DNA from 4 places in the Bacillus sp. 5RYD7K genome. Region 3 is predicted to be linked to each of the others. Evidence: riboswitches for the same ligand, from Rfam matches in the RefSeq annotation. Region 3 holds a riboswitch; each other region holds the start of a gene.
What was found. Region 3 has a riboswitch for S-adenosylmethionine ahead of mtnK (S-methyl-5-thioribose kinase). Riboswitches for the same ligand answer to the same signal wherever they lie in the genome.
Positions count from the first base shown of each region.

Region 1: linked by a shared signal. The riboswitch ahead of ACQE26_RS05180 (5-methyltetrahydropteroyltriglutamate--homocysteine S-methyltransferase) and the one ahead of mtnK (S-methyl-5-thioribose kinase) in region 3 are both predicted to bind S-adenosylmethionine.
Region 2: linked by a shared signal. The riboswitch ahead of ACQE26_RS14375 (2-hydroxyacid dehydrogenase) and the one ahead of mtnK (S-methyl-5-thioribose kinase) in region 3 are both predicted to bind S-adenosylmethionine.
Region 4: linked by a shared signal. The riboswitch ahead of ACQE26_RS17835 (methionine biosynthesis PLP-dependent protein) and the one ahead of mtnK (S-methyl-5-thioribose kinase) in region 3 are both predicted to bind S-adenosylmethionine.

Region 1 covers NZ_CP191200.1:1,025,852-1,032,487, reverse strand. Annotated here, with positions in the region: gene ACQE26_RS05205 (DUF4352 domain-containing protein) at 1-301, shown strand, start outside; gene galE (UDP-glucose 4-epimerase GalE) at 348-1,364, opposite strand; gene pepT (peptidase T) at 1,558-2,790, shown strand; gene ACQE26_RS05190 (hypothetical protein) at 3,369-3,536, shown strand; gene ACQE26_RS05185 (LURP-one-related/scramblase family protein) at 3,639-4,115, shown strand; SAM riboswitch class I at 4,200-4,286, shown strand; gene ACQE26_RS05180 (5-methyltetrahydropteroyltriglutamate--homocysteine S-methyltransferase) at 4,365-5,501, shown strand; gene ACQE26_RS05175 (putative RNA methyltransferase) at 5,536-6,417, opposite strand.
Region 2 covers NZ_CP191200.1:2,809,503-2,817,332, reverse strand. Annotated here, with positions in the region: gene ACQE26_RS14390 (hypothetical protein) at 1-700, shown strand, start outside; gene ACQE26_RS14385 (RbtT/DalT/CsbX family MFS transporter) at 731-1,978, opposite strand; gene ACQE26_RS14380 (FGGY-family carbohydrate kinase) at 2,016-3,494, opposite strand; gene ACQE26_RS14375 (2-hydroxyacid dehydrogenase) at 3,513-4,514, opposite strand; SAM riboswitch class I at 4,636-4,728, opposite strand; gene ACQE26_RS14370 (molybdopterin oxidoreductase family protein) at 4,875-6,929, shown strand; gene ACQE26_RS14365 (hypothetical protein) at 7,010-7,294, shown strand; gene ACQE26_RS14360 (hypothetical protein) at 7,340-7,564, opposite strand; gene ACQE26_RS14355 (MarR family winged helix-turn-helix transcriptional regulator) at 7,742-7,830, shown strand, end outside.
Region 3 covers NZ_CP191200.1:3,503,487-3,511,316, forward strand. Annotated here, with positions in the region: gene ACQE26_RS16985 (pyridoxal phosphate-dependent aminotransferase) at 1-1,005, opposite strand, end outside; gene ACQE26_RS16990 (carbon-nitrogen family hydrolase) at 1,098-1,877, shown strand; SAM riboswitch class I at 1,970-2,124, shown strand; gene mtnK (S-methyl-5-thioribose kinase) at 2,235-3,419, shown strand; gene mtnA (S-methyl-5-thioribose-1-phosphate isomerase) at 3,426-4,487, shown strand; gene ACQE26_RS17005 (methylated-DNA--[protein]-cysteine S-methyltransferase) at 4,729-5,226, opposite strand; gene ACQE26_RS17010 (PAS domain-containing sensor histidine kinase) at 5,223-7,442, opposite strand; gene ACQE26_RS17015 (acyltransferase family protein) at 7,698-7,830, shown strand, end outside.
Region 4 covers NZ_CP191200.1:3,653,899-3,661,728, forward strand. Annotated here, with positions in the region: gene metC (cystathionine beta-lyase) at 1-916, opposite strand, end outside; gene ACQE26_RS17835 (methionine biosynthesis PLP-dependent protein) at 909-2,030, opposite strand; SAM riboswitch class I at 2,100-2,225, opposite strand; gene ACQE26_RS17840 (esterase family protein) at 2,400-3,122, shown strand; gene ACQE26_RS17845 (YjcG family protein) at 3,147-3,662, shown strand; gene ACQE26_RS17850 (GNAT family N-acetyltransferase) at 3,667-4,098, shown strand; gene ACQE26_RS17855 (AbrB/MazE/SpoVT family DNA-binding domain-containing protein) at 4,258-4,491, shown strand; gene ACQE26_RS17860 (ABC transporter ATP-binding protein) at 4,492-5,229, shown strand; gene ACQE26_RS17865 (ABC transporter permease) at 5,222-5,944, shown strand; partial or broken gene ACQE26_RS17870 (subclass B1 metallo-beta-lactamase) at 5,983-6,090, opposite strand; gene ACQE26_RS17875 (hypothetical protein) at 6,112-6,366, opposite strand; gene ACQE26_RS17880 (ATP-dependent helicase) at 6,487-7,830, shown strand, end outside.

The DNA of each region.
Region 1 (6,636 bases), 1.5 Mb from region 3:
CGGCGGCGTTATCGTAGCTGTTCAATACACAGTTAAAAATGTGTCAAACAAGCCGTTAAGCTCTTTCTCCATTCCAAGAGCGAAATTAGTAGATTCTAAAGGAACATCCTATGATTCAGATATTGATGCTTCTTCAAGCTATGCAACAGAAACAAAAGTAGACAACAGTAAAATTTTAAGTGACTTGAACCCGAACATTAAAGTTACTGACGTAAAAGCCTTTGAAGTTGATAAAAACGCATACTCTAAAGGCACTTGGAAATTAAAATTCAGCAACGATGTTGAAGTAAAAGTTAAATAATGACCGTAATAAAAGAGACCTTCGCCATTTGAAGGTCTCTTTCCTTTTACACCTTTTGATACCCGTTCACATTGGAGGACTGCCACTTCCATGAGTCGGCGCACATTTCTTCAAGGTCTCGCTTTGCTTCCCAGCCTAATTCTGCCTTCGCTTTTGCCGGGTCTGCGAAGCATGCGGCAATGTCTCCCGGGCGCCGGTCGGCAAAACGGTACGGCACTTCTTTTCCCGATACTTTTTCAAACGCCTTGACCATCTCAAGAACGCTGTAGCCTCTTCCCGTGCCGAGATTATAGGCGTCGGCGCCCGTTGTGTCCAGCACCTTTTCAAGCGCTCTGACGTGGCCCTCGGCAAGGTCAACGACATGGATGTAATCCCGCACGCCGGTGCCGTCCTTTGTCGGATAATCATTGCCGAACACCTGCAATTGCTCAAGCTTGCCGACAGCGACTTGGGCGACGTACGGCATTAAATTATTCGGGATGCCGTTCGGGTCTTCTCCGATCCGGCCGCTCGGATGCGCGCCGAACGGATTAAAGTAGCGGAGCAGCGCAATGCTCCATTCAGGGTCCGCCTTATGCAGATCGCGCAAAATCTGTTCCAGCATCAGCTTGGTCTGCCCGTAAGGATTGGTCGCACTTAACGGAAAATCTTCGGTGATCGGCGTTGTTTCCGGAACGCCGTAAACCGTCGCTGATGAGCTGAAGACGATTTTTTTCACACCGTGTGCCTGCATGGCTTCACATAAAATAAACGTCCCCGTCAGATTATTATGATAATAACGGAGCGGAACAGCCACAGACTCACCGACCGCTTTTAAACCCGCAAAATGAATGACGGCTTCAATCTCATTTGCAGCAAACACCCGGTGAACGGCGTCACGGTCAAGGAGATCCGCTTCATAAAACACAAGCCCTTTTCCGGTAATGTCTTTCACACGCTCCAATGCTTCCGGTGAACTATTTGACAGATTATCCAGAACCACGATGTCATAGCCGCTGTTTAACAGCTCGACACATGTGTGGCTTCCGATATAACCCGCTCCGCCTGTCACTAAAATCGCCATGAAGAAAGCCTCCCTATTGAATGAATTGACCATATTATATCGGTTTTTTCTTCCTCTATCATCCATTTTCAGAAAGTTTAATCGTTTAGTCATCGTTTCTTCATATTTTGTTTTCATTCGCGTAATTCAAACGGGTTGTGAAATAGAAATCCCTCCCCCGCACATGGTAAGATAAGACAAAGGAGATGACGGTATGAAAAACGAAATCATTGAACGCTTTACTTCTTATGTAAAAGTCGATACACAGTCTGACGAAAACAATGAAAACTGCCCATCCACCCCCGGACAGCTCACATTGGCCAACATGCTGGCAGATGAATTAAAGTCGATCGGCATGAAAGAAATCACAATCGATGACAATGGATACGTCATGGCGACTCTTCCGGCAAATACGGATAAAGACGTGCCGACGATCGGTTTTCTGGCCCACGTAGATACAGCGACTGATTTCACCGGAAAAAATGTGAATCCTCAGATTATTGAAAGCTATGACGGACATGATATCGTTCTGAATGACAAACTCAACGTCATCCTGTCGCCTGAGCAGTTCCCGGAGCTTTCCCGCTATAAAGGCCAGACGCTGATTACAACCGACGGCACGACGCTGCTCGGAGCCGACAACAAAGCGGGCATTGCCGAAATCATGACGGCAATGGCGTACTTGATCAACCATCCGGACATCAAACACGGGACGATCCGGGTCGCATTCACGCCGGATGAAGAAATCGGCAGAGGGCCTCACAAATTCGATGTCGGCCGCTTCAACGCCGCATTCGCCTACACGATAGACGGAGGCCCCCTCGGAGAACTGCAATATGAAAGCTTTAATGCAGCCTCCGCAAAGCTTACTTGTTACGGAAAAAGCGTTCACCCCGGAACGGCGAAAAACAAAATGGTCAACGCTTCAAAAATCGCGATGGAATTTCATCACGCGCTGCCGAAAGAAGAAGCGCCGGAATATACGGAAGGGTATGAAGGCTTCTATCACTTAAATTCAATGAACGGAGACGTTTCTGAAGCCGCCCTGTCGTACATCATCAGAGACTTTGACAGAGACCGCTTTACAGAACGAAAAGAATTTATGCAGAAAACCGCCGACGCGCTTGCGGCTAAATACGGCAAGGAAAGCATCAAGCTTGAACTGCATGATCAATATTACAACATGAGAGAAAAAATCGAACCGGTCAAAGAAATTGTCGACATCGCCTATCAAGCCATGAAAAACCTCGGCATCGAACCAATTATCGAACCGATCCGGGGCGGAACCGACGGATCACAGCTCTCTTACATGGGACTGCCGACACCGAACATCTTCACGGGCGGCGAAAACTTCCACGGAAAATATGAATACATTTCCGTCGACCATATGGAAAAGGCGGTAAACGTCATTGTTGAGATCGCCAGGCTGTTTGAAGAACGCGCGTAAAACCAAAGCTCCCTGCTTTGGTTTTTTTCTTTCACATGAAACCTTTCCTTCTTTCTTTCCGTATATAAGGTATGAAATGGAAAGAAGGAGTGAAGACTATGGCAAGAGGCACTGTAGCAAGAGAATTGAAAAAAACCTTAAAAGACCCCCGCGTTCTGGAGACGAAATCGAACCCTTTTAAAAAGCTGCGGAAAATGTTCAGACGATTTTTTGTAAGATAACATCTCGTTTTCTTACAAAAAATAAGGAAAGCGTTATCAAATCATAATCTTCCGTTAGAAGCAGTTATTTTGCATATCCCAGGATTTTTTAGGGTACTGAATAACACAAGGCAAACGAAAACACTGTATTAGTTAATTCGGCACTGCCAAAAAATAGTCGAAAAGTTATATAAACGATCATCACTCAGCAGCCGATACAATCTATAGAACCACAATAAGAGCAAAATCCACTGCAGATCATAGTCATTTTTACGGAAAATGTCTTTATTTTTTAAAAAAGTGACAATTGTTTGAATACTTTTCGTTTGTTTTTTCGTACAATAATAATACCAAAACTTTTTTTGGGAGGTATGTAAAATGATGCTACTTATTTTTGCTGCTTTGACAGGATACCTGGTTTTCTCTTTCAGTAAGGACAACCGCCGGAAAACGCCAAAGACAAGCCCGCTGGTGACAGCTGCCGACACGAATAACATCATTGATTTAAATGCGATCCGTCAGAAACGCCGGATGCCGCTATCATAAAAACGACAGCTGCCGCAAAATCGGCAGCCTTTTTTTGTGCACCCCTCCAATATGAAACCATCCGTCTCCTTTTTACGTACAACATAAAAAAGGAGTTTTTTTATGTATCATTTTTATATCAAAGAGCGGATGTTTACGTTTAAGAATCGGTTTCAAGTGTTTCTTGAAAGCGGAAAAGAAGTCTACAATGTGGAAGGAAAGCTGTTTTCTTTCGGTGATGAACTGAAGCTGACTGATTTGGACGGCCGCACGCTCGCCAGCGTCAGTCAGAAACTGATGTCGCTCGTTCCCCGTTACGAAATTTCCGTCGGCGGCAAGCCTGTATGCCAAGTCATCAAGAAAATGACGTTTTTCAAACCGAAATTTGAAATTTCCGGAGTCGGCTGGGATATTACCGGCGATGTGTGGGGACGGAATTTTCAAGTGACAGACGGGAAATCAAACCGGATGACCGTCACCAAATCATGGATGAGCTGGGGCGATTCTTATCATTTGGAGATTGAAAATGAAGAGGATATTGTTCTTTGTCTTGCGATCGCAATCGTAATAGATATGATTCTATTTGAGGGTGATAAATAAAAATATTTATCGAAATATATTGACAATATAAGATAATATACTAAGATTAAGAGTATTACAGTTTATTCTGAAAAATAGCATATTTCCTTATCAAGAGAGGTGGAGGGACTGGCCCTATGATACCCGGCAACCGCTGTTCAGCAGAATGGTGCTAAATCCTGAAGATAAGGTTGAGATTTGCGGACGCAAGCTCTTCCCTATCCAAGGGAAGAGCTTTTTATATTTCATTGAGGAAAGAAGGAATCGTTCATGTCACAGCAAAACACAGAACAACCATTGCACACTCTTCTTAGAAAAAACCCGCCGTTTCGCGCGGATCAGGTCGGAAGCCTGCTCCGGCCGGCGGCTGTGAAGCAAGCCCGCCTGCAAAGAGCGGCGGGTGAGATTTCGGCAGAACAGCTGCGCGAAATCGAAAACCAAGAAATCATCCGCAGCGTGAAAAAGCAGAAAGAAACCGGCCTCAATGTCGTGACTGACGGCGAATTCCGCCGGGCCTGGTGGCATTTTGATTTTCTCGAAAACTTAGACGGCGTCGAAGCGTTTACGCCAGATAGCGGCATTCAGTTTCACAATGTACAGACGAAAGCGCGCGGCATTAAAGTAACGGGAGATATTGATTTTTCTCAGCATCCGATGCTCGAAGATTATAAATTTCTTCACAGCATTGCCGGCGATGCTGTTCCAAAAATGACGATTCCAAGCCCGAATATGCTGTTTTTCCGCGGAAAATTGGAAAAAGCAGCGTATCAGAATAATTACAAACAATTTCAGCATGATGTATCAAAGGCGTATAAAAAAGCGATTCAAGCTTTCTATAACGCCGGATGCCGCTATCTTCAGCTCGATGACACCGCATGGGCCGTTTTCTTATCGGAAGCGGGGCTTCGCCAGATTGAAGCATTCGGAACGACGCCGGATGAGCTGCGCAGGCTGTTCGCAGCTTCTATTAATGACGCCATTAAGGATCGTCCTGCCGACTTGAAGGTTACGATGCATATCTGCCGCGGCAACTTCCAGTCCACATGGACGGCTGAAGGCGGATATGATGCGGCGGCGGAAACGATTTTTGACGGGCTTGACCTTGACGGATTGTTCTTGGAATATGATGATTCCCGCTCCGGCGGCTTTGAACCGCTCCGTTATGTCAAACGCTCTGATCTTCAGCTTGTGCTCGGTTTGATTACGTCGAAACACGGCGATCTCGAAGACAAGGACGCGGTTAAACGCCGGATTGAAGAAGCTTCTCAATATGTCAGCCTGGATCAGCTTTGCCTCAGCCCGCAATGCGGATTCGCTTCCACTGAGGAAGGAAACCTGATCACAGAAGAACAGCAATGGGCAAAACTGCGCCATGTCGTCGATATTGCCGGTGAAGTCTGGAAATAAAAAAAAGACACGCTAATAGCGTGTCTTTTCCGTTTTACAGCGGATCGGTCCCGATTAAAACTTCGATATCTATCGTGATATCAGCCGCTTTTCGGCCGATAAACCGCTGAATGCTTTCTTCAGTACATTTCCATGTTAGGGGCGTCATTTTCACAAGCCGTTCAAGATCAGGCTGCGATAACGTCTTCGTGTAACGCAGCCGTTTGCGCTCAAAGGTTTGAAAGCCCGCTTGGAAACGGCAGGCCGCTGAATCAGCGGTGTCATTCCGCCGGGGACTGTTTCCGAAAAAGAATTCCCTTACTTCCTTCAAATAATCACGCCGCGGCACCGCTTTAATGACTGTGCCACCCTTTTGTAAAAGCCTGCTGCATTCCTTGTAATTCCAAGGTGATAAAACAGACATCACGACATCAAAACAGCTGTCGGCAAACGGCGCATCCGCCACATCAGCGACGGCAAAAACCATTTGATCCCCGAAGCCCTTTGCCGCATGCAGCACACCTTCTTTCGAGAGATCAATGCCGATTCCCGTCACAGAAAAAGCGGGCTGCAGCAATCGGCATACGGCGGCTAAATGAGAGCCCTCTCCGCATCCCGCATCCAATACCGCCGCCTGTTTTTGCGGAGATTGCGTACGGCTGATGATGCCGGCGATCTCTTTTTGAACCGGCGCAAAAAACTCCCGGCTGTCAAAAAGCTCGCGTCTCGCTTCAAACAGCTGCCTGTCATAGCGTGTTTTGACCGCTTTATTGAGGAAATTCACATATCCTTGTTTTGATATATCAAATGTATGCCCGTTTCCGCATATCAAGCTTTGATTTTGGGAGACCGCCATGGCCGTACGGCATAGCGGACACCTGAATACGGACTGGCATGATTGCAGTAATTCCGCGCGTTTTCTTTTCATCGACGCCAAAAAAACACCTCATTCATTCGTTATTTTGATGAAATGAAAAAGGCATAGACAAATAAACCTTGCCAAATTGGAAGGTTTAACCTATTTATCTATACCTCTCATTATCTGTAACGAATGAACTGGATGATCACGAAAATGACCCCTTTTCTGCCGCCTTTTGAAGGCTGTGCCCTCAGATCCATTTTCCCAGCTGCATCCAGTCTTTACAATGAACCGGAA
Region 2 (7,830 bases), 690 kb from region 3:
GGGAGAATTTACAAAATCGGATTTGCTGACTCCGGAGTTCCATTTAGCAAAAGACGGAGATCTGGATATGTATTATTCGCCTCATAATGAGTATATCAACCCTCATGCTGCAGTTGTCATCTCCGGAATTACACCCGGTTTTTTTCAGATGCAGCGGGCTTACAAAGCAGCGGCACAGCTTTTAAAAAACGGCGAATCTCTTGAGATGATAGCATATGAGACAAAAAAAGCGGCCGGGCTTTCCGGTTCCATGAGGCAGCACATGATCGAAATGCTTAATGAATGCGGTCTGCCGGCCGCCCTCCGAGTTGAGAATTCATCCTGTTTATTTGGTGCAAAACGGGGGCTGCTTCATACGACATCCGTTATCAAACACCCTGTTTTTTATCAACAGAAAAACTATACGGGACATCAGCCGCCCATCAGCAGGTCAGCTCTTCTCAGCCGTTATGCGCTGAAATATTTTCCGGACGAAATAGAAATGATGAAAAAGGACATTCTGCTCGTCCCTCTCGGTAAAGCAGCAGAATCCGCCTGCCGCATGCTGAAGAAGAACGGGAGGATGAATCATGCATTCATTTTGGAAGGCTTCCCCCATCCGTCCGGCGCAAACGGACATCGTTTCAAACAATTTCACGAAAACAAACAATCGTTACGTGAACAAATTCAGCGCTTTGCCGGGTTTCTTCAGAAGCTGTAAAAAACGCCCCGAGCCTTCGGGGCGTTTCTGTTAAGAAGCATATTCAGGCAATGATTTATCGTGTTTTGCCGTTTTCTCTTCAGGTATTTTAATTTGATTTGTCAGGATTGCACTTGCGAAATAGAGTGCTGCGAAAATCCATACTACACCTTGTGTGCCGACAAGCCCGATAAACGCCCAGGCAAGCGCGGGTCCGACAAATGCCGACAGGCCCGCGGCCAGATTTAACACAGACATGGCAGCACCTTTATCGCTGCCCGCCGCTGTCGGCACGATAGCTCCGATCGGAACGAATCCGGCCAGAAGCCCTCCCCAAATAAAGCCGACAATGCTGACGAAAAGCAAGTTCCCATGTGATACAACAGGAGCATAATATAATAAAAGGGTAAAAATGCCGCAGCCCGCTCCCCCGAACCACATGACTGTCTTTTTCCAGCCGAACGCATCGCCGACTGTGCCGAAGATTAAGTTAAAGACGATATTGCCAAGAAAGATCGTGCCCCAAATCTGCAGCCAAACATTTGTAGAAATGCCGTGCTGCGCCATATGCATTGGGAGAAATACCGGAAATCCGTATGTACCGATGCTGTTAATGATCCGAATGATCCCCCCAGAGAGCACGCGCGGATTTTCAGCAAGGATGGTGATTCCCTTCATTAATTCCTGCGCCTTTTCCCGCTTATCTGCCTTTTTCTTTTCAAAGCGGTCCCTATTTAAAATCAAAGCAAAAAACGCGCCGAGGCATACCCAAAAAATCGAACTCCACAGCGTATTCAAATAGCCGAAAGATTTGATGGCCCAGCTAGAATACCAGGCTCCGAATACAAACATGCCGCAGCAATAAGCAATCCAGAACCAGCCGACCGCCGTACTGAGCTTGCTTTTCGGCGACCGGTAAATCACCCATGTCAAAAAAGAATAGGCAAACAGCGGATAGCCCAGCCCTTTAATAAAATACGTGACATACATCACCGGCAAATTAAGATTTTCAAATCCGTATGCGATAAACGCGGCTGTTCCGATAACGTAAAATAACAGCCCCATAAACATCGTCCGCTTTGCGCCGAAGGCTTCGAGACAGACGCCTGAAAACCAAGACGCCACAGCGAGAGAAATACCGTAAACCGTAAACAGGGATGCTGATTGCTGTACCGTCAAGCCGTTTTCAACTAAAAACGGGCTGAGCCAGCCTTGTTCAAGGCCGTCCCCCATCATAAACAGCACGACCCCTAAAAATCCCCAGGCAAGCTGTTTCGGAATTCCTATTTTATTAAGCATTTTTTGTTCCTCCTCAGCAATCTTTCATGTTGTCATCTCATCCCCAAGTCAGGCTTTCACCGCTGGGCTGAAAATGCGCAAATAATTTTTGCGTCTGTTTCCATTCTTCATATTGGAAGAGATCCGTCTGATCCGATTCCGGTTCAATTACCTTTATGCGGTTCGAAAGTTCTTCTTTCACACCGAGAGCTTCGTTGCAGATCATCGCCGCCCCCATTACGGATGCCTGGCTGAAGCCTTCTCTCTTATAGATTTTCTTTTGGAGAAGGTTAGCAAGAAACTGCGTCAAAGCATCACTTTGGAAACCGCCGCCGCACACCTTCACATCATCTTGTGAAAAGGAAGACACCTGTGTTAACGCCTCATAGTTCCATTTGATTGAAAAAGCGATTTCCATCAGAGCGGCTTTGACAAAATGCGCTCGGCTTAAACTTTGGGACAGCGGGGCATCAAAAATAAATCCGCCTTTTGCGAGTGCGTTTTTCTCAGACGATAAATAGGAGCCTAACGCTGAAACACAAGCTTGATCATGTTTCGGCAGACTGGCGATTTCCCGTTCCATGACGCTGTAGGATTCATTCGGATAAAAAATGGATTTTAATTTTTGATAATTGAGTCCCGTTACACCCGGATTCGTTTCAAGAAGCCATTGACCTTCTTCTGTATGGCAATTCAGCCATGCATTCTCTAAACTTTCGGTTCCGGTCTCCGCTGTTATCTTTGTAATCGGCGTCGTTGTGCCGGATACGATGACGATATCTCCGGGCTTTGCATCTGCACTTTTGATGGCAAGCTGTGTGTCTCCCCCGCCTGCAATCACAGGCACTCTTTCAGAAAGACCGAGAACCGCCGCTTTCTTAAACGTTAACATTCCGACCACCGTCCCAGATCGGACGAGTGAAGGAAGAATGGCAGAAGGCACCCCGAAGATGTTGCATAATTTCTCTGACCACGCCTTTTTCCTTACGTCAAACAGCAGTGTTTCAGCAGCCTGTGACGGTTCATAGCTTAAAATACCGCTCAGCTCAAATGTCACCCAGTCACTGATGCTTGTGATGTACTTCACTTCTTTCCATAATGACGGCTGTCTTTTTTTTAACCCGACAAGTTTCATGGCGGAAAATAAAGCGCTCGGAAGGCGTCCGGCGCGCTGATGTACTTCTTCTTTTAACTCGATCTCTCCCTCCCATTCGCGCCCTCTATTATCAATGTTGGGCAGACCGAGAAACGCCTTTTTATCTTTATTAATCAGAACAATTCCCTGCCTCTGGCTTGTTGAGGTGATTCCGATTAATGTAATATGTGGGCTTTTGGCAATAACCTTCCTTGCCATAGCGCTGATTTGCTTCCATAACCCTTCCGGTGAGAAATATCGTCCGTCCGGATAAAGCGGATCCGTCACATATTCAATGTCTTCCCTTTCCAATGCTGTCACATCGCCGCCGGCAGTCACAACCGCGACTCGCGCATTCCCAGTCCCGATGTCAAATACAAGGTAGCCTTTTTGTTCAGCCATTACAGCCTCCTCCTTTTTCTATCCTTCCATCTCAAGTTCTCTTTTGTTATAAAGTTCACGTATTGAGCAGGTTTGATCTTGTTTCCATTTGAAAAGCGCTTCATTTAAAATCTTCACATGATGATCCTCCACTTCAAATGTTGCGCCCGCTAAATGGGGAGTCGCTAACACATTCGGCAAAGAGATCAATTCATAATCAGAAGATTCAGGCGGTTCGTGATAAAACACGTCAAGGATCGCTCCCTTAATCCGCCGTTCTTTCAGCACCCGCAGCAGCTCTTTTCTGTCTGTAACCGCCGCTCTTGATGTATTGACAAAAACAGCTTCTTGCTTCATCAATTGAAAATGCCGGGCGCCGATCAGGCCGATGGTTTCATCGGTGCGCGGCAAATGAACGGAGACAATATCACTTTCAGAAAATACCCGTTCAATCGTCGTTTTTTCATACTCCCGGTTCTCATGATTGACAAAGGGGTCATAGTACAGCACCTTGCAGTCAAAAGCCGTCAACAGCCGGGCGATTCTCTGTCCGACAGCTCCGAAACCGATCAGGCCGACTGTTTTCCCCGTCAGCTCATTTCCCCTGAATTTGACGTAAGCCTGCAAATAATCACCATTCCACTTCCCGTCCTTCAGCCACTGATGAGAAGAATACGTGTGGCGCAAAAACGAAATGACATTTCCGATAAACATTTCAGCAACAGCCTGGGCATTGCGGGCCGGTGTATAGAAGACAGGGATATTTCTTTTAGTCGCCGCCGTGATATCCACATTAGACGGCATCCCTCTGCAGACGCCGATAAAAGCGGAATCCGGCAATATATCAATCACTCGCTCTGATACCTCATCAAGTTCGGTAATAAGCCCCGACGCGTTTGTCTCTTGAATCATCCAGATTAATTCATCTTCCCGATAGGCCCGGCCGTGCTTCTTCCACGGCAGGTGCACAGTCCGCCCGAACAGATCTGTCAGCTCCTTCAGCCCCTCGTCGTGATAGGGTGCGGTAATTAAAACCGTCATGGTGCAAAACATCCTTTTCACATAAATTTTTTCACAAAAAAATCTCTTTCCCCGAAGAAGGAAAGAGATTCATATACCGTCTTTATCCGCTTGAAGCGCACAAATATGTATAGACCATTCTTTCCTATCTTTCAAGCATACGCTTGCTGGAATTGGCACAATAAATGTTGCCGAGGTTTCATAGGGCCAGTCCCTCCACCTCTCTTGATAGAAAATAAAATGATGAAATTGTCAGGCTTTTAAAAGAATAAACTCATCATAGATAAGTCTTTCCGTGATGTCAACACTTTTTTTCTGAATTGACGATCTATTTCGAAATGTTATAATGCTTACAATATAAAAAAAGAGGAGAAATGGGCTATGAATTCTGCTGCAAAACAGCCAAACGGGGTCTTTAAATCGGTGTGCTCACTGGACTGTCCCGATCAATGCGGCTTACTTGTGACAAAAAAGGACGGAAAAATCGTTAACATTCAGGGAGACCCGGATCACCCCGTCACATCAGGGAATATTTGCAACAAAGTCAGACACATGGCTGAGCGCATTTATGATGAAAAACGTTTAACCGTCCCGTTAAAACGGATCGGCGAAAAAGGTGAAGCCGTGTTTACGCCTATTTCATGGGACGAAGCAATCAATACGATCAGTGCGCGCTGGAAAGAGCTTATTGCCGAAGAAGGAGCGGAAAGCATTCTCCCGTACAGCTTTTACGGTAATATGGGAAAACTGGCGGCAGAGGGAATGGACCGCCGTTTTTTTCACCGACTTGGGGCGAGCCAGCTCGAACGGACGATCTGCAGCAAAGCCGGATCTGAGGGCTATAACTATACAATGGGAGAAGGCGCGGGTACTGACCCGGAAGAGACCATACATGCAAAGCTCTTTATTTTTTGGGGAATCAATGCCGTCAGCACGAATATGCATCAGGTCATGATTGCTCAAAAAGCCCGGAAAAAAGGAGCTAAGATTGTCGTTATCGATGTACATAAGAACCAAACAGGCCGGCTTGCCGATTGGTTTATTCCCATTCGCCCCGGCACAGATGCCGCACTCGCTCTCGGTATCATGCATGTTTTATTTGCCGAGAACCTTCACGATGAAGCATTTCTCACAGAATACACCGAAGGCAGTGAAGAATTAAAAGCGCATGTCAAACAGTATGATCCGGAAACGGTTTCTGTTATGACAGGCGTTAAAGCAGACGATATCAGACGCCTTGCGAGAATGTACGGGGAAACCTCCCCTTCCCTTATCAGAATCGGAAACGGCATTCAGCACCATGACAATGGCGGTATGATCGTCCGCACCGTCGCCTGCCTTCCGGCTGTGACAGGACAGTGGCTCCGCACCGGGGGAGGCGCAATCAAGCACAACAGCGCGGTATTAAACTATAACAGACAAGCGCTCCAGCGGCCTGATCTGCTTTACGGCAGGAAGCCAAGATCATTTAACATGAACAGGCTCGGAAGCGTTCTTTTAGAAACAAAACCGCCCGTGCGCTCCTTGTTTATTTACGGAACCAATCCCGCGGTAGTTGCGCCGGAAGCGAATAAAGTCAGAAAAGGCCTGCAGCGGGACGATTTATTTACAGTCGTTCACGATCTGTTTTTAACGGAAACCGCCAAATATGCGGATATCGTTCTCCCTGCTGCATCTGCTTTTGAAAACACGGATTTTTACACGTCTTACTGGCACCATTTTATTCAGCTGCAAAAACCGGTGATCGAACCATATGGGGACAGCAAATCGAATACGGAAGTGTTCCGTTTGCTTGCCGGGGCGATGGGCTTTACCGAGCAGGAGCTTCAGGATTCCGATGAAGAATTAATCAGACAGGCGCTGGACTTTCCCGCCAATCCGTATATCGAGGATATTGATTACGATTCGCTTTCATCCCATTCTTTCATGAGAGCGAAACGGAAAAAACCGCTTTTTCCGGGCAAGCTCAAGACACCGAGCGGAAAAATTGAGTTATATTCTGAAAAGATGAAACAGGACGGTTATCCGGCGCTGCCGACGCACATCCCTCTTGAGAGTGATGATAATTTCCCGCTGTTATTTGTCCCGGGACCGAATCATAACTTTTTAAACTCGACATTTTCGAATAATGAAAAACACGTAAAACTGGAAAAAGCGCCAAAGCTTTTTATTCATACAAAAGATGCTGAGCGCCGGAACATCGAAGACGGGGAAACCGTGAGAATTTGGAACAACCGCGGCGAATGTGAATTGACAGCTTCAGTCGGCGAACAGGTGCTTCCCGGCGTTGCAGTCAGCCAAGGTCTTTGGGCCGACGCGGATGATAAAAAACAGCTGGTCAATTCACTCACTCCCGATCGGCTTGCAGATATGGGCGGAGGCGCTGTTTTCTTCTCCGGAAAGGTGCAGGTGGAAAAGATCGGAAAGCAAAAATAAGCTCCCCCGCTCTTACTGAAGGTGAATCCTTTCGGCGGAGACCGTATAAAACATAATGACTTTTATTGGAGGTTTGCTGTATGGATATCATTACCGGCATTGGCATCGCTTTAGCCGGATATTTCATAGGAGACGGATTAAAAAACTTTAAATCACCTGATCCTCATGAACACACTGACCAAATTCTCATTAAAGAAAAAGACTTACACTATTATATTGGCTATTATTTAGGCGTGACTAAGGAAGAAGCAAAACATATCGTGCCTGACACTTCCGACATTCCGCATATCACCAGAAACGGAAAGCGGTATGTACAGAAAACTGCATTAAGAGAATGGCTGACTTCCATGCTGGAAAAAGAATAACAGCTGCCGTGAATAGCGGGAAGAGAGTTCTTCTCTTCCCGTTCATTAAGATTTGCCGCCCTGCCTCTCTTCAACCCCAAACATACGAGAGATATCGTTCTTACTTAACGAAACATCCCCTTCTTTGGATCTCAAATAAAACCCTTTCGTATATAACCGTATGACTTCCTCGTATGCAAGCTCATGACGAAGGACCGCCATTAAACGCCCGTCTTTTTCATCCTGTTTATTGAACCATTCATACTGTTCTGACCAGTTCACTTTCTGCATGTCAAACACCTTCTCGCATTTATTATACTTATTTCACCTTTTGAAAACACTCCGACTGCCTGTGACATTAGTAAAACAGCCATACCTCCCCCCTTTTAGTCACCAAGTTGACTTATTTCCTATTTCGATGTATATTGTAATTGTCAACATGGTGACAATTTAGATTGGAGATCACTTATGGATATTAATTTACTAATGAAAGAACTGCATTTTATGCAACAAAGTTACGCATCACTGTTTTCGGTCGTCAATAAGGTGCAAACTCG
Region 3 (7,830 bases):
CGTATAACCGTCCGGCACCGGAAGCCATGCAAAAAAGGAACCCGCCGGAGCCGTCACATCCCAGCCGATATCACGGCAGGCTGCAATCCAGGCATTGCGTCTCGACTCATATCTGTCATTTTGCGCTGCGACGCACGTCTGATCCGCCAAAAGAGCGGCGGCTGCCGCCTGCTGCGCCGCGGGAAATAGGCTGACAAACATATGATCTTGATAAAGGTTGATCGCTTCGATGACAGACGCGTTTCCGACGGCAAATCCGACCCGCCAGCCCGCCATGTTATACGTTTTGGACAAAGTATAGATTTCAATCCCCGTTTCTTTTGCGCCTTCTGTCTGCAAAAAGCTCAGCGGTTTATGCCCGTCAAAACCGACGGCCCCGTATGCGAAATCATGAACGACACAAATGCCGTTTTGTTCCGCAAAGCTGACCGTCTCCTCGAAAAACGCCTTTGTTGCCACAGCACCGGTCGGATTATTCGGATAATTGAGATACAGCAGCTTCGCCTCGTTCTGCACCGTTTCAGGAATTGCGCTGTAATCGGGGAGAAACCCTCTATCTTCCGTCAGCGGCATCATTTCCATTTTCGCTTTCGCAAGGGCGACCCCCGACCAGTAGTCAGGATATCCGGGATCAGGCACAAGAATGGTATCTCCCGGGTTCAAAAGACATTGCGGAAGCTCAACAAGCCCCGCCTTGCCTCCGAACAGCACGGCTACTTCCGTTTCCGGATCAAGCGTCACCCCATACTCCCTTTCATAAAATTCAGCCGCGGCTTTTTTGAAGCTGTAAGCGCCCCGGAATGATGAGTATTTATGATTTTCCGGCCTTTCGACGGCGCGCTTCATTTCTTCAACGATATGCTGAGGCGTCGGCTGATCGGGGTTTCCCTGTCCTAAATTGATGATGTCTTTGCCTTCTTTCAGCTTTTGATTGACCTTTTGCACCAAAGATGCAAAAAATTGTTCCGGCAGCTGTTTGAGTACATCTGAGACTTCAAAGTTCATATTTTCACCTTCTAAAAATGTCTTGAAATGATAGTCCATCATCATATATGGTTAAATAAAAAAAGTAAAGAGAAACTTGAGGTGTATAAAAAATGAAATGGACCGTTTCCTGTTTGCAATTTGATATTTCATACGGAAATCCTTCAGAAAACTTCAAAAAAGCAGAAACTTTAATCGAGCAAGAAAGCCGCCATGCTGATGTCATCGTGCTTCCTGAGCTGTGGACGACCGGCTATGATCTCACACGGCTTGACCAGCTGGCGGATGAAAACGGCAAAGTTTCGGAACAATGGCTTAAAAAAACGGCCAAAGCATACAACGTACACCTCGTTGCCGGATCTTTTGCGGTCAAAGAAGGCGAAAACGTCTATAACACTATGTACATCGCAGATAACAGCGGGCAGATCGTGAAGCGGTATCAGAAAGCCCATTTGTTTCAGCTGATGGACGAACATCTGCATTTGGCGGCAGGAAACAGTGACGGTTCCTTTGAGCTTGACGGTGTCAAGTGCGCCGGGCTGATCTGCTATGATATCCGGTTCCCCGAATGGATCAGGAAGCATACGTCCCAAGGAGCGAATGTCCTGTTTATCTCTGCGGAATGGCCTCTGCCCCGCCTCGATCATTGGCGGAGTCTGCTTGTCGCCAGAGCCATTGAAAACCAATGTTTTGTCGCGGCCTCTAACTGCACGGGGTCAAATCCCGATAATGAATTTGCCGGCCACAGCCTGATTATTGACCCGTGGGGCCGGATTTTAGCCGAAGGAGATCAGACGGAAGGCGCAGTCCGGGCGGAAATCGATGTTTCAGAAAGCGCGTCCGTACGCGAGACCATCCCGGTATTCAAAGATTTGCGGCGTGATTTATATTAATTTTCAAAAAAATGTTGACAAGAATATCCGGCACCTGCTAATATTTTCATCAACTGATTAATCCGAATTGTGATACAAATCAATATATTTTTCTCTTATCGAGAGTTGGGCGAGGGATTGGCCTTTTGACCCCAACAGCAACCGACCGTAATTCCATTGTGAAATGGGGCGCGTACATTTTGCGCCGAGACGATTGTCTCATAGGGCACGGTGCTAATTCCATCAGATGTTATCTGAGAGATAAGAGGCGGACTGCACTGTTTCGGCCTCCTTCTCTTTCAGAGAAGGAGGCTTTTTTTTCGGGCGTATTCTCCGTCACGATCTCTTACTGCCACTACATAATTGGAGGGTAAATCCATGTCTGCAACTAAAACAAGTCTTTATGAACAATTAACGGAAAGCTCCGCCGCAGCGTTAGCTGTGAAGCTCGGCTTATTTCAAAGCAAAAGCACTCTCACATGCCGTGAAATCGGTGACGGCAATTTAAATTACGTCTTTCACGTTTTCGATAAAGAAAACAAAAAGGGACTGATTATCAAACAGGCGATTCCTTATGCGAAAATCGTCGGGGAAAGCTGGCCGCTTACGATTGACCGGGCGAGAATCGAAAGCAGCGCCCTCATCCGCCAGGGCGAACACGTGCCCCATCTCGTTCCGGCCGTTTACTATTCCGATACTGAAATGGCGGTCACGGTAATGGAAGACCTTTCGCATCTGAAGATCTCAAGAAAAGGACTGATGGAAGGAAAACATTATCCGAATTTATCAGCCCATATCGGTGAGTTTCTGGGAAAAACGCTCTTTTACTCATCCGATTATGCGCTTGATGCGAAAGTAAAACAGCAGCTCGCAAAGCAGTTTACAAATCCCGAACTTTGCAATATTACAGAAAGGCTTGTGTTTACAGAACCGTTTTTCGACCATGAAACAAACGATTTTGAAGAGGAGCTGCGCCCATACGCAGAAAAAATTTGGAACAATTCCCGGCTGAAAGAAGGCGCTGATGAATTGAAAGCCGTCTTTCTGAATTCCGCGGAAACATTGGTTCACGGCGATCTGCATACGGGAAGCATCTTTGCCGATGAACATGAAACAAAGGTCATTGATCCCGAGTTTGCTTTCTTCGGACCGATCGGCTTTGACATCGGCCAATTTATCGCAAATCTGCTGTTAAACGCCCTCAGCCGGGACGGTGACGACAGACAGCCGTTATATGACCACACCGCCGCCGTATGGGACACATTTGTAGAAACATTCAGTGAAGCATGGGAGAAAGACTGCCTGCCTTCCTGCAGACACCTGCTGGAAGATACACTGAAAAACGCGTTTGAGGAAGCGGTCGGTTTTGCGGGATGCGAACTGATCCGGCGCACGATCGGGCTCGCCCATGTGGCTGACTTGGATGAAATCACTCCGTTTGATAAACGAATTGAACGGAAGAAGCTGGCGCTTGAAATCGGCGCCTATTATATCGAAAACAGAAAAGAACTGAAGCATATCACTGAGGTTCTGGATCAATTTAAGCTCCGTGTAAAGGAATGATGCAGCATGACAAATGAATTTGCCATCCCCCGTTCCGTGGAATGGAAAGAAACACACATCCGCATTTTAAATCAGCAAAAGCTCCCTGATGTCACTGAGTATGCGGATCTTGAAACAAAGGAAGATGTATTCGACGCGATTGTCACACTGAAAGTAAGGGGCGCTCCGGCCATCGGTATAACTGCGGCGTTCGGACTCGCGCTTGCCGCCAAATCGTTTGAAACCCGCGATCTTTCTGATTTCCGCCGTCAGCTCGCCGATGTCAAAGCATATTTAAACAGCTCAAGACCGACTGCCGTCAATCTCGCTTGGGCGCTTGACAGACTGACGGATTCCATCAGGAATGCAATCTCAATCAATGAAGCGAAGACAACACTCGTTCATGAAGCCATTCAAATTCAGATTGAAGATGAAGAAACATGCCGGATGATCGGCCAAAATGCGCTGCACCTTTTTAAAAAAGGCGACCAGATCATGACCATCTGCAATGCGGGTTCAATTGCCACAAGCCGGTACGGTACGGCGCTTGCTCCCTTTTACTTAGCGAAACAAAAAGACCTCGGCCTTCATATTTACGCATGTGAAACAAGGCCCGTTCTCCAAGGATCGCGGCTGACGGCGTGGGAGCTGATGCAGGGCGGGATTGATGTCACGCTCATTACTGACAGCATGGCCGCCCATACAATGAAGGAAAAACATATTTCAGCAGTCATTGTCGGCGCTGACAGAATTGCTAAAAACGGAGATACGGCCAACAAAATCGGAACGTACGGCCTCGCGATCTTGGCAAACGCCTTTCAGATTCCGTTTTTTGTGGCCGCACCGCTTTCGACATTTGACTTGCAGATTGAAAACGGCGATCAGATTCCGATTGAAGAAAGAGATCCGGATGAAGTCAGACAAATCTCCGGCATACGCACCGCTCCCGAAGATGTGCCGGTCTTCAATCCGGCCTTTGACATCACACCGAGCAGCCTGATTTCAGGCATTATCACCGAGAAAGGAATTGTGACGGGTTCTTACACGGAAGAAATTGAACAATTATTCGCAGACTGCCAGCTGAGCTGAAAAACCGCTGATGATGTTGCCTCAGGCAATGTCAGCGGTTTTTTTGTCTGCATAATGTCATCACTTCATCTTTTTGGGCGGCTGAAATCAGATGCATTTTAAAAAACAGCTCTGCATAACCGGCTATCTTTTGCGGACGGCTCATTTTCATCAGGCTTCGTCCTCCTTTTTCATCAGACCAACTTTTTTTACTTAATAAAATGATATGTCGGACGTGAAAAAACGGAACGTGCCATATGCTTTATTTTTCTTTATAGGATATTTGTTCGATGTTCAGCAGCGCCGCTTTTACATCTGTCTTCGTGCCCGCGTATCCCGTTAAGGCGCTGTTTTTGCCGATTACCCGATGGCACGGGACAAAAATCGGCAGCCGGTTGCGTTTATTGGCCTGTCCGATGGCGCGCACCGCTTTCGGCTTGCCGATAGCTTCAGCTACATCACCATAGCTTCGTGATTCACCGTAAGGAATCATCGCCAGCGCGTTCCATACCTTTTCCTGAAAGAATGTGCCTTGTTGTTTCAGAGGCAGAGAGAAATGCTTTCTCTCTCCGGAAAAATATGATGTCAGCTGCTGTTTCGCCTCCGACAGCAAATCGGTTTCGCACGATTTCACGCCGGGCGTATCTTTCCGCCATTCCTCAAAATCTTGCCCGGTGAGAAACAGGCCGGTAATAAAGCCATCTTCCTCCGTCAGGCTGACCGTTCCAAACGGTGCTTTCACACTTATAAAGCAGATCATTCGCTGCTCCTTCTTTCTTCGGTATTCTGCCGGATCGGAAGCGTCAAATGAAAAACCGTGCCCTTCCCTTCTTCACTTTCCACATGAATGCGGCCCTGATGCTCTTCGATGATTTTATAACTGACCATGAGACCGAGACCCGTCCCCCTATCTTTTGTCGTGTAGAATGGCTCGCCCAGACGTTTTAATTTGTCTTCAGAAATGCCTGTTCCTTCATCTTGAAGGGATATCAGAATGTGGTCCTTACCAGAAGGCTGGATCGTCACGTAGATATTGCCGCCGCCCGGCATGACTTCAATGGCGTTTTTTAAAATATTGATAAACACCTGTTTTAATTGATTCGGCTCACAGTAAATCGGCGGGATGTTCCCGGTCTGGTTCAAATGGATCTGCACATTGACAAGATTGGCCTGGGCATTCAAGAGATCAGCCGTGTCTTTCATAATCTGCGTCACGTCTTTTTCTTCATATAATATTGCCTGAGGTTTCGCTAAAATTAAAAATTCGGTAATGATAGACTCGATGCGTTTCAATTCTGAGGTAATGACGTTAAAGTACAGGGAATATTCACCTTCAATACTTCCTTGCAGAAGCTGAATGAACCCTTTCAGCGCAGTCATCGGATTTCTGATTTCGTGGGCGATGCCGGCCGCCAGCTCCCCTACGACGTGAAGAGTGTCGGATTTCCGCAGCCTCTCCTCAAGCTCTTTGGCCTCGGTGACATCTTTAAAGATGGCCAGGTTCATATTTTGAATGATATTCCTTTTGAAGGAAAATTCCAATTTGCGGCTGTCACTGCTGCTTAACAGGAAGGGGATTTCATTATCCATTCCTTCCAGATCGATCTTTTTGGCGGGTACACCCGCGTTTTCAATTTCAAATAAAGAAAGAATATCCGGAACGGTATGCGCTCTCAGCTCATCATCCGGCATGCCGAGTATACGGCTTGCGAGAGGATTCGCGTCAATTATGCGGAATTGGTTGTCAAACAAGACTTTTCCGTCCATTGAGCCGTTGAATACTTTTCTGAATTTCAGCTCGCTTTCCCGCAATTCTTTTTCCATCCGCTTACGATCGCTGACATTTCTTAAAATGGTTAAATGCTGGCCTTCGAGTATGGTTCGTTTTGATGTGAACTCAAGCTCTTTGTACTGGCCGTTTGCCATTTGAAACAGCATCTCTGCCCGGATTTCCCCGTATTTTTCATATTTCTTCTTAATCTGCTTGTATTTTTTCTGCGGATCAACGATAAACGTACATAAATTCGTTTCCGTCAGCTTATCCATCGGCAGCTCGAAAATACGGCACGCCGACTCGTTTGCTTTGGCAATTTTTCCGTCATCATTCCAAATGACAATCGCGTCCATGGCGTTTTCAAAGATTTCGCGGAAGCGCTCTTCGCTTTTAAAAAGTTTCAATTCCATCGACCGTTTCTCCGTTATGTCTCTCATAATAGACATGTAAAACCCGCTGATTAAGTTAGACGTAATCGTAAACTCAAACAGCTTCTCCTCGCCCGACCGAAGCTTGACCGGCAGTTCTCCTTTGGCGTTTCCTTTTCTCCGGAGGGTGTCCCAGATTTCTTTCAGGTGCTTTTTGTTTTCTCCGTCGGTAAAATGGCGGAGCGACAGATGGGACAGTTCATTCTGGCCGATCTCAAAGCTTTTGCAAAAAGAGAGGTTCGCATCAATAAACCCGCCGTCCTTATCAAACAGCACGATGCCGTCGACAGCTCTGTCAAACAAATCTTTGAACAGCTGCTCGTTCATAGAGAATTCACGCTCTAAGATTTTTTTAGAGGAGATATCCCTCATGACCACAAAAAAATAATCCTCCCCAATTCCGTCTCTGGCGAGGAATTCAATGTATTTCGTCGCGCCGCTGTCAAGCTTAATCGGCACCTCTTTCCACAGATAGCCCTTTTTCAAAAATTTTTTCACGGCCTTATTCAGTTCTTCCTGAGGCACGGAATATAAAAAGTCCAGAACGGAGCGGTTCATGAGGCGCTCTGCCTCAATCTGCATCATCCGGGCCGCGGCCTCGTTCGCCTGGACGATTTTCATTTCCTTATGGCATATAAAAATGGCATCAAGCGTGTTATTCATAATCACATGATACCGGTTCAAATCACTCTTCAGGCGGTCATTTTCCTCCTTCAGCCGCTTCAGCTGCTCTTTCAGCGACTCCTTTGTCTGCAAATCCAGAGTTTCAGCCATTCAGTACACTCCTTCTTCAAAAACCTATCCTTCAATATTTCTACAAAATACCTCATCTTCCTTCATTCGCCCTATACATTTCAGAAAATTTCAATGATATGACAAGTTAGAGTCTTTTTCTACGATCCTTACCTCCCCGTTACATCATCCTAACAATCCCTTTTTTCCTCCTTCAATTTTTTGTTTTTTATTTTAAAATGAACATCATCAGGAAATAATCATGCAGTGGATGATTTTTGAAGAGAAGGTGATGCTATGACAAAATCGCGAGACAGTTATTTTGACAACGCCAAGTTTATCTTGATTTTTCTGGTGGTGTTCGGCCATATCCTCCGGTCATTTATTAACGGAAATGAGTTTATGCTCCATCTCTACAAATTCATTTATA
Region 4 (7,830 bases), 150 kb from region 3:
GTTCAAAGGACAGGACGGCGCCCGCTCCGCTCGCTTGTCGTTTATGAGTGTCGGCTCCCGGGTGTCCGGCAAGCCCCGGATAATAAACGTTTTTGACGGCGGGGTGCCCGTCAAAAAAGGCAGCCAGCCGTTCAGCCGTCCGGCTCGCTTTTTCCAGTCTGACCTGCAATGTTTTTAATCCGCGCAGCACGAGCCAGCAATCCTGTACGCCGAGCACCGCTCCAAACGAGTTTTGCAGCTTATACAGCTGATTGCCGAGCTCTTCATCCTTGACGGCGGCAAGGCCTGACAGCACATCGCTGTGGCCGCTTAAAAATTTCGTCGCGCTGTGAAGCACGATATCTACGCCGAAATCAAGCGGCCGCTGCAGTGCAGGCGTCATGAAAGTGTTGTCAAGGTATGTCAGACAGCCGTGTTCTTTTGCCAGCTCGACGACGGCTTTAATGTCCGTGATGCCGAGCGTCGGGTTTGACGGTGTTTCCATATAGATGGCTTTCGTATTCGGCCGGATGGCGCGGGCAACCGCTTCTGTGTCCGTCATATCGACAAAGGTGTGTTCGATTCCGAAACGGGACAGCACTTCTGTCACCATGCGGAATGTTCCGCCGTACACATCCTCCGTGACGAGAACATGGTCGCCTTGGGATAAGAGCAGAAACGCCGTCGAAATCGCCGCCATTCCGGAGCTGAAAGCAAAACCTCTCGTTCCGCCTTCAAGACCTGCGATCGTTTCTTCAAGCGCTGTTCTTGTCGGTGTGCCGGAGCGGCTGTAATCATATGTTCCGAATTCTTCAAAGGAAGACTGATGAAATGTGGAAGCATGCTGAATCGGCACACTGACGGCTCCGGTAGCTCCGTCTGTTTTAAATGGATTGTGCACGAGCTGGGTTTCCAGCGTCCAATTTTGATTACTCATACGACACGGCCCCCTCTTTTACTTGCTGTAATGCCTGCTTTACATCCCGCTTCAAATCTTCTGCATGTTCAATTCCCACTGAAAATCTCAGCAGGCGGTTGCAGACGCCGTTTGCGATACGGATATCTTCCGGAATGTCCATGTGCGTCTGTGTCGCGGGGTATGTAATAAAGCTTTCCACCCCGCCGAGACTTTCTGCGAAACAGATCGTTTTCAGCGCCTTTAAAAATGGATTGACCCATTCCTCTTTTTGCAGCCTGAAAGACAGCATTCCGCCTTTTCCGGGATATAACACGTCGGCGATTTCTTCTTCCTGTTCTAAAAATGCTGCAAGTTCACGGGCGTTTTCTTCATGACGCTGCATTCTGAGCCCGAGTGTTTTCATCCCTCTCATTAAAAGCCACGAATCAAACGGCGGGAGAACGGCTCCGATCGCATTTTGGTGATTAAACATGATCTCGCCGAGCTCTTCATCCTTTACGACAGCAAGACCGGCAAGAAGATCATTGTGCCCGCCTAAATATTTTGTGGCGCTGTGAATGACGATATCGGCTCCCAGTTCAAGCGGGCGCTGGATGACCGGGGTATAAAACGTATTATCGACAATTAAAAGCAGGCCGGCTTCTTTCGTAATCCGGGCAATTTTTTCAATGTCGGCCTCCTGCATTAACGGGTTTGTCGGCGTTTCAACAAATACCGCTTTCGTATTTTCCGTTATTTTGGAGCGTAAACAGTCTTCATCGCTGAAATCATCGTAAATAAAGCTTAAGCCGTATTTTCTCCATTCATTTTCAAACAAACGGTATGTGCCTCCGTATAAATCGGAGGATACAATCAATTCATCCCCGCTTTTAAATAAAGCCATAATCGTTTGAATGGCTGCCATTCCCGAGCTGAAAGCAAAGCCTCTTGCACCGTTTTCCAACACGGCGATGGCGTCTTCAACGAGCTGGCGTGTCGGGTTTTTCGTGCGCACGTAATCAAAGCCTGTAGATTCTCCTATTCCTCTATGTCGGTAAGCGGTGGACAGATAAATCGGCGGACTGACCGTTCCCGTTGCTTCTTCGCTTCTATTTCCAATTTGGGCTAATTTTGTTTCGACATGCTGCGTCATCAGTAAGCACCATCCTTTTTCAAAAATAAAAAAGCTCCCTCTTCATAAGAAGAAGGAGCTTTTCTCTTCCTCTTATCTTCCAAGCATGTGAATCGCTTGCTGGATTTAGCACCTTGGCACTTTGCCTTCCCGCGGCAAAGCAAACCGGTTGCTGAGGTTTCAAAGGGCCAGTCCCTCCACCTCTCGTGATAAGAATATTGTTTTGTATTTTCTGATTGTTCTATATTAACGCACTATAAAATGGATTTCAACAACTTTTTAATTTTCTGAACTCTCGCAAGAAGTGCATCTGAAGAAAGAAATTTCTAATAATTCATGGTACAATAGGGAAAAACCATCAAGACAAGAAGCGGCCTGGAGGAATGCAAAGTGGCACCGAAAACCGGAATCATTCATGAGAAAAAACTTTTCTCTCATGAGCTTGAAGAAGAAATGACCGTTCTGGTCTACCTGCCCAACACTTACTCCCCTCTGTATAAGTATCATACGGTCATCGCCCAGGACGGCCATGATTATTTCAGATTAGGGAGAATCGGGCGGCAGGCGGAAGAGCTCATGTCAAAAGGGGAAATTGACCGCTGCATCATTATCGGCGTCCCATATAAAAATGTGCGGGAGCGAAGAAACACATACCATCCCGAAGGCTCTAAGTTCGCCTCATATAAACGGTTTATCGCAAATGAGCTCGTCCCTTTTATCGACAAAGAATACCCGACTTATCAAGTCGGATACGGCCGCACCATGATCGGGGATTCCCTCGGCGGAACCGTCTCGCTCATGACGGCGCTTGACTATCCGAACATGTTTGGAAACGTCATCATGCAGTCTCCGTATGTTGACGGGCACGTGCTGGATGCCGTCCGGCAGTCGGAAGACCTCAAACAGATATCCGTTTATCATCAAATCGGAGAAAAAGAAACCGACGTCCATACGACGGACGGCCAGGTGCTTGATTTCACCGCGCCGAACGAAGAGCTCAAACAGCTGCTGGAAAGCAAACAGTCTGAATACACGTATGAAACCTTTGACGGGGATCATAAATGGACATACTGGCAGCCGCTCATCACGCCGGCGCTGAAAAAAATGCTGTAACCATTCATTAAGGAGGGAACTTTCATGAAATACGGTATTGTTTTATTTCCATCAAAAAAATTACAGGATCTCGCAAATTCGTACCGGAAACGCTACGACCCGAGCTACGCGCTCATACCGCCGCATCTGACGGTAAGAGATCCGTTTGAAGCGACAGAACAGGAAATCGAGCAGATCGTATCACAGCTGAGACAGACGGCGAAAGAGTCGCACCCGCTCGTTCTGAAGATCACAAAATACAGCTCGTTTTCTCCTGTGAATAATGTGATATATATGAAAGCGGAGCCGACGGAAGAATTAAAAACCCTGAGTGAGAAATGCTATTCAGGAGCATTATCCGGTAAGCCGGAATACAGCTTCGTTCCGCATGTCACGGTCGGCCAGAAGCTGTCGTCAGATGAACATTCCGACGTACTCGGACAGCTGAAAATGCAGGACATTTCCCACGAAGAAGTCATTGACCGTTTTCACCTGCTCTATCAGCTGGATAACGGCTCATGGACTGTGTACGAAACATTTTTATTAGGCGGAGGAGAATAACTGTTTGGAAGCCATCGTTGCAAAAACTGAAAAACATCTGAACGACGCTTTTTTCGTCAGAAAAGAGGTCTTTGTTAAAGAGCAGCACGTTCCGGAAGAAGAGGAAATTGATCAATTCGAAGACGCGTCAGAGCATATTGTCATTTATGACGGCGGTCAGCCGGTCGGAGCCGGCAGATGGCGCTTGAAAGACGGGCGCGGAAAATTAGAGCGTATCTGCGTGATGAAAAGCCACCGCTCTCTCGGTGTCGGAGCCATCATTATGCAGGCGCTTGAAAAAGCGGCGGCCGCCCAGGGCGCCGGCAGCTTTATCCTACATGCGCAGACGCAGGCGGTTCCGTTTTATGAAAAACAAGGGTACCGCGTCACATCCGGCGAAGAATTTCTTGATGCCGGCATCCCCCATCTGGAAATGATAAAGGAACACAAACGATAAAATCAAAAGCACTCCTGTTGATATGGCAGGAGTGCTTTTTTATGAAAATATTACTTTTTCATGAATTTTATTGAATTTTATGGAAGGTTGATGTATGTTTAGTATACGAAGTATTACAATTCATACAAAAAATACAATTCTCACAACGGAGGGATACACATGACAGCACCTAAAGGAAAGCATATATTCGGGACCGTTAAAGTTGGCACAAAAGGCCAGATTGTCATTCCTAAAGAAGCAAGAGATGTTTTTGATATAAATCCCGGGGACTCACTGCTTATGCTCGGGGATGACCAGCAGGGTATCGCACTTGTAAAACAAGAACTCTTTTTCGAATTTGCAAAAGATATTTTAAACGCAAAGCCAATCGATGCAGATGGCGAGGATGAGTAAATGCACGCGATTGAGCTGAAGCAATTAACGAAACATTATAAAGAAACCGCCGCCGTTGACCGCCTTGATTTTTCAGTTGAAAAAGGAGAATTTTTCGCTTTACTCGGTGAGAACGGAGCCGGAAAAACGACATTAATCAGCATGCTCTGCGGCCTCCTTTCTCCGGATGAAGGTGATGCATCAGTGCTCGGCTTCAGCATTTTGACTGATTTGGATAAAATTAAACCGAAAATGAATATATCTCCGCAGGAAACAGCCATTGCCCCTCATTTAACCGTACGGGAAAACTTAGAGTTTATAGCCGGAGTCTATGGAATTCCCAAAAAAGAAGGAAAAAAAAGAACGGATGAGATGCTCGAATTGTTTCAATTAAAAGAGAGAGAAAGAGCAAAAACAAAAACATTATCAGGCGGAATGCAGCGCCGGCTCAGCATCGCCATGGGCATGATTACAAAGCCGGATATTTATTTCTTAGATGAGCCGACATTAGGGCTGGACGTCCGTTCACGCCGCGAGTTGTGGAAAAATCTTGAGGCATTAAAGGGGGACATGACGATTATTTTAACGACACACTATTTAGAAGAGGCCGAAGCCCTGGCAGACCGTATTTGCATTTTAGAAAATGGGACATTAAAAGCACTGGGTACGGCGGAGGCTCTGAAAAAGCAAACTCATTCAGCCACATTTGAGGATGCCTTTTTAGCGATTTGTGACGGGGAGGCGGGTCTTTATGCTTGATTTCGCCATACGCAACCGAAAAGAGATTTTTCGTGATCCCCTATCTATCATCCTTGGAATCGCACTGCCTGTTATTCTATTGTTTCTGTTTACGGCGATTGAGAAAAATGCGCCGCTTGACACCTTTAAAGTCCAGCATTTAGCACCCGGGCTCATTGTTTTCAGCTTTGCTTTCCTTACGATGTTCTCTGCATTGCTGATCGCAAAAGACAAACAGACTGCCCTTCTGACCCGTTTGTTTGCTTCCCCTTTAAAAACAGCCGATTATGTTGTCGGTTATGCACTGCCGATGCTGCCGCTGGCCGTTTTACAAATTGTCATTTGTTTTACCGCAGCAGCGGCTGCCGGTTTGTCAGCCGAATGGATCAATCTTCTCGCCGGTATCGCTGTACTGCTGCCGATTGCGATGATGTCCGTTTTCTTCGGTTTATGTTTAGGTGCTGTGTTTACGGACAAACAAATTTCGGGTATCGGAACGATTTATATAACACTCGTGCAATTTCTGGGCGGAGCTTGGATGGATGTCAATCTGCTCGGTGAGACGTTCAAACATATCGCTTATGCCTTGCCGTTTGTCCACTCGATCGAGCTGGCTCAGGAAGTCATATCTGGAGATTATTCTTCATTTCATCAGCATGTTTGGCCGATAGCGGGATATGCCGTTTTGGCGCTTGCACTTGCTTTCCTTTGTTTTATGAAAATCAGAAAGAGATAAAAAAGGCCGGCACTCCGTAATGGGAGCGCCGGTCTTCTTTATTGCTTTTCTTTCAGGAGACTTATCGTATGAGGCAGCAAACGGTCATCTCCCGGGCTGCCATGGCCCGGAACGACAATACTGATATCTTGATATCTTTTCATCACTTTGATATTTTCCGGGTTTTTTCACACGTATTGATTAATCAATCGGCCTTTTCCCATAATTTGCGGCAAGCGGGAAAGAGAGCGCTTACGTTTTTCCTCATGTACGTTCTTTTCTGCGGCTGCGGTGTTTTCCTGGCGGCGCTCCACCTCTCTGTACAGCCTGTCATTGGCGAGGGCGGCCGCTTTCGTAATGCCGGCGTAATCAGGCCTATAACCCGCTGTCCGGTTTGCGTATTGAGTATACTGCTGGTTTTGAATCCGTCCTGCATAAATCATATGTACCCCTCCCCTTCGCTTTTCATTTCCCTTAATCTTACTTTTTGAAACGCGGTTCTTTTGTTATGATATTCTTTGTCTATCAAATGGATGAACACCTTTTAATGGGAGGACCCCTTTTTGAAATGCGCCCGACTGAATAACCGAACGATACATTTACATACATATTCTAGAGAACATTACCAATTCCTTTTTGAAGAAGCTCAGAAAGGAAATATTTTTTGCGCACATTGTGACCAGCCCGTCTTCATGCGGCTTTCGATTTTAGAGCAGCCGGCATTTTATCACCGGCAAAAGGGAGACTTTACTGCCTGTGAAAAAGCATGCGCGGCCAAGGAGCCAAAAGCGGAGAAGGAAAAGGAAGAGTATAAGGAAGCCGGCATGTTCCGCCTGCCGAAAGGAAAAGCGATTTCAGAGAATCCGAAACCGATCGTCTCAGAATGGAAAAGCCCGAAAAAAGTGCCTGCAGCCGAGCCGTTTTCCCCAACATCTGAAGCGGCTGATACATCGCTGTTTCCCGGTATCAGCCTGAACCGTGAACAGATGCGGGCAGTCACAGAAACCGACGGGCCCCTGCTGGTGCTCGCCGGAGCGGGAAGCGGAAAAACGAGGGTGCTGACAGCCCGCGCCGCCCATATGATTGAACATCTCGGCATTTCACCTGAGAACATGCTGCTTGTGACCTTTACGACAAAAGCCGTCGCCGAAATGAAAGAGCGGATGGCGACTGAGTACGGGCTGGCAGCCGGCAAAGTCTCCCGCCTCGTGACGGGAACATTCCACAGCTTTTTCTATAAAATACTCTATCATTTTGATTCTTCAAAATGGAACGGCAGCCAGCTTCTAAAAATGGAATGGCAGAGAGAGCAATATGTGAAAAAGGCGCTCTATGAAGAACATTTGGACGAAAAAGAGTTTCCTGTCGACCAGGCGCTTCAGCTTATCGGCTGCTGGAAAAACACGTACCTCCCCCATGAGACAATCCCGCTTGCGGATGACTGGGAGAAAAAAGTATACAGGCTCTATGAACATTATGAACGGCAAAAGCGGGAAAATCGGCAGTTTGATTTTGATGACATGGCTCAAGGCTGTTATGAGCTGTTAAAAAGCAGGCCTGATATTCTCGCACAGTATCAAAACAGATTTTCTCATATTTTGATTGATGAGTTTCAAGATATTAATCCTGTACAGTATAAAATTATGCAGCTGATCGCAAGCCCTGAGAATAACCTGTGCTGCGTGGGGGATGACGACCAATCCATTTATGCGTTCCGCGGAAGCAGCCCGTCTTTCATCCTTGATTTCCAGAAAGACTATCCGGCAGCAACAACCATTTACTTAACGGCAAATTACCGCTCGCCGCACCCGATCGTCTCAAGCGCTCATACCGTCGTAAAGAAAAATAAAAAACGGTATGAAAAAACACTTTCTGCCGTCAAAGACGGCGCTCATGATCCCGTGATG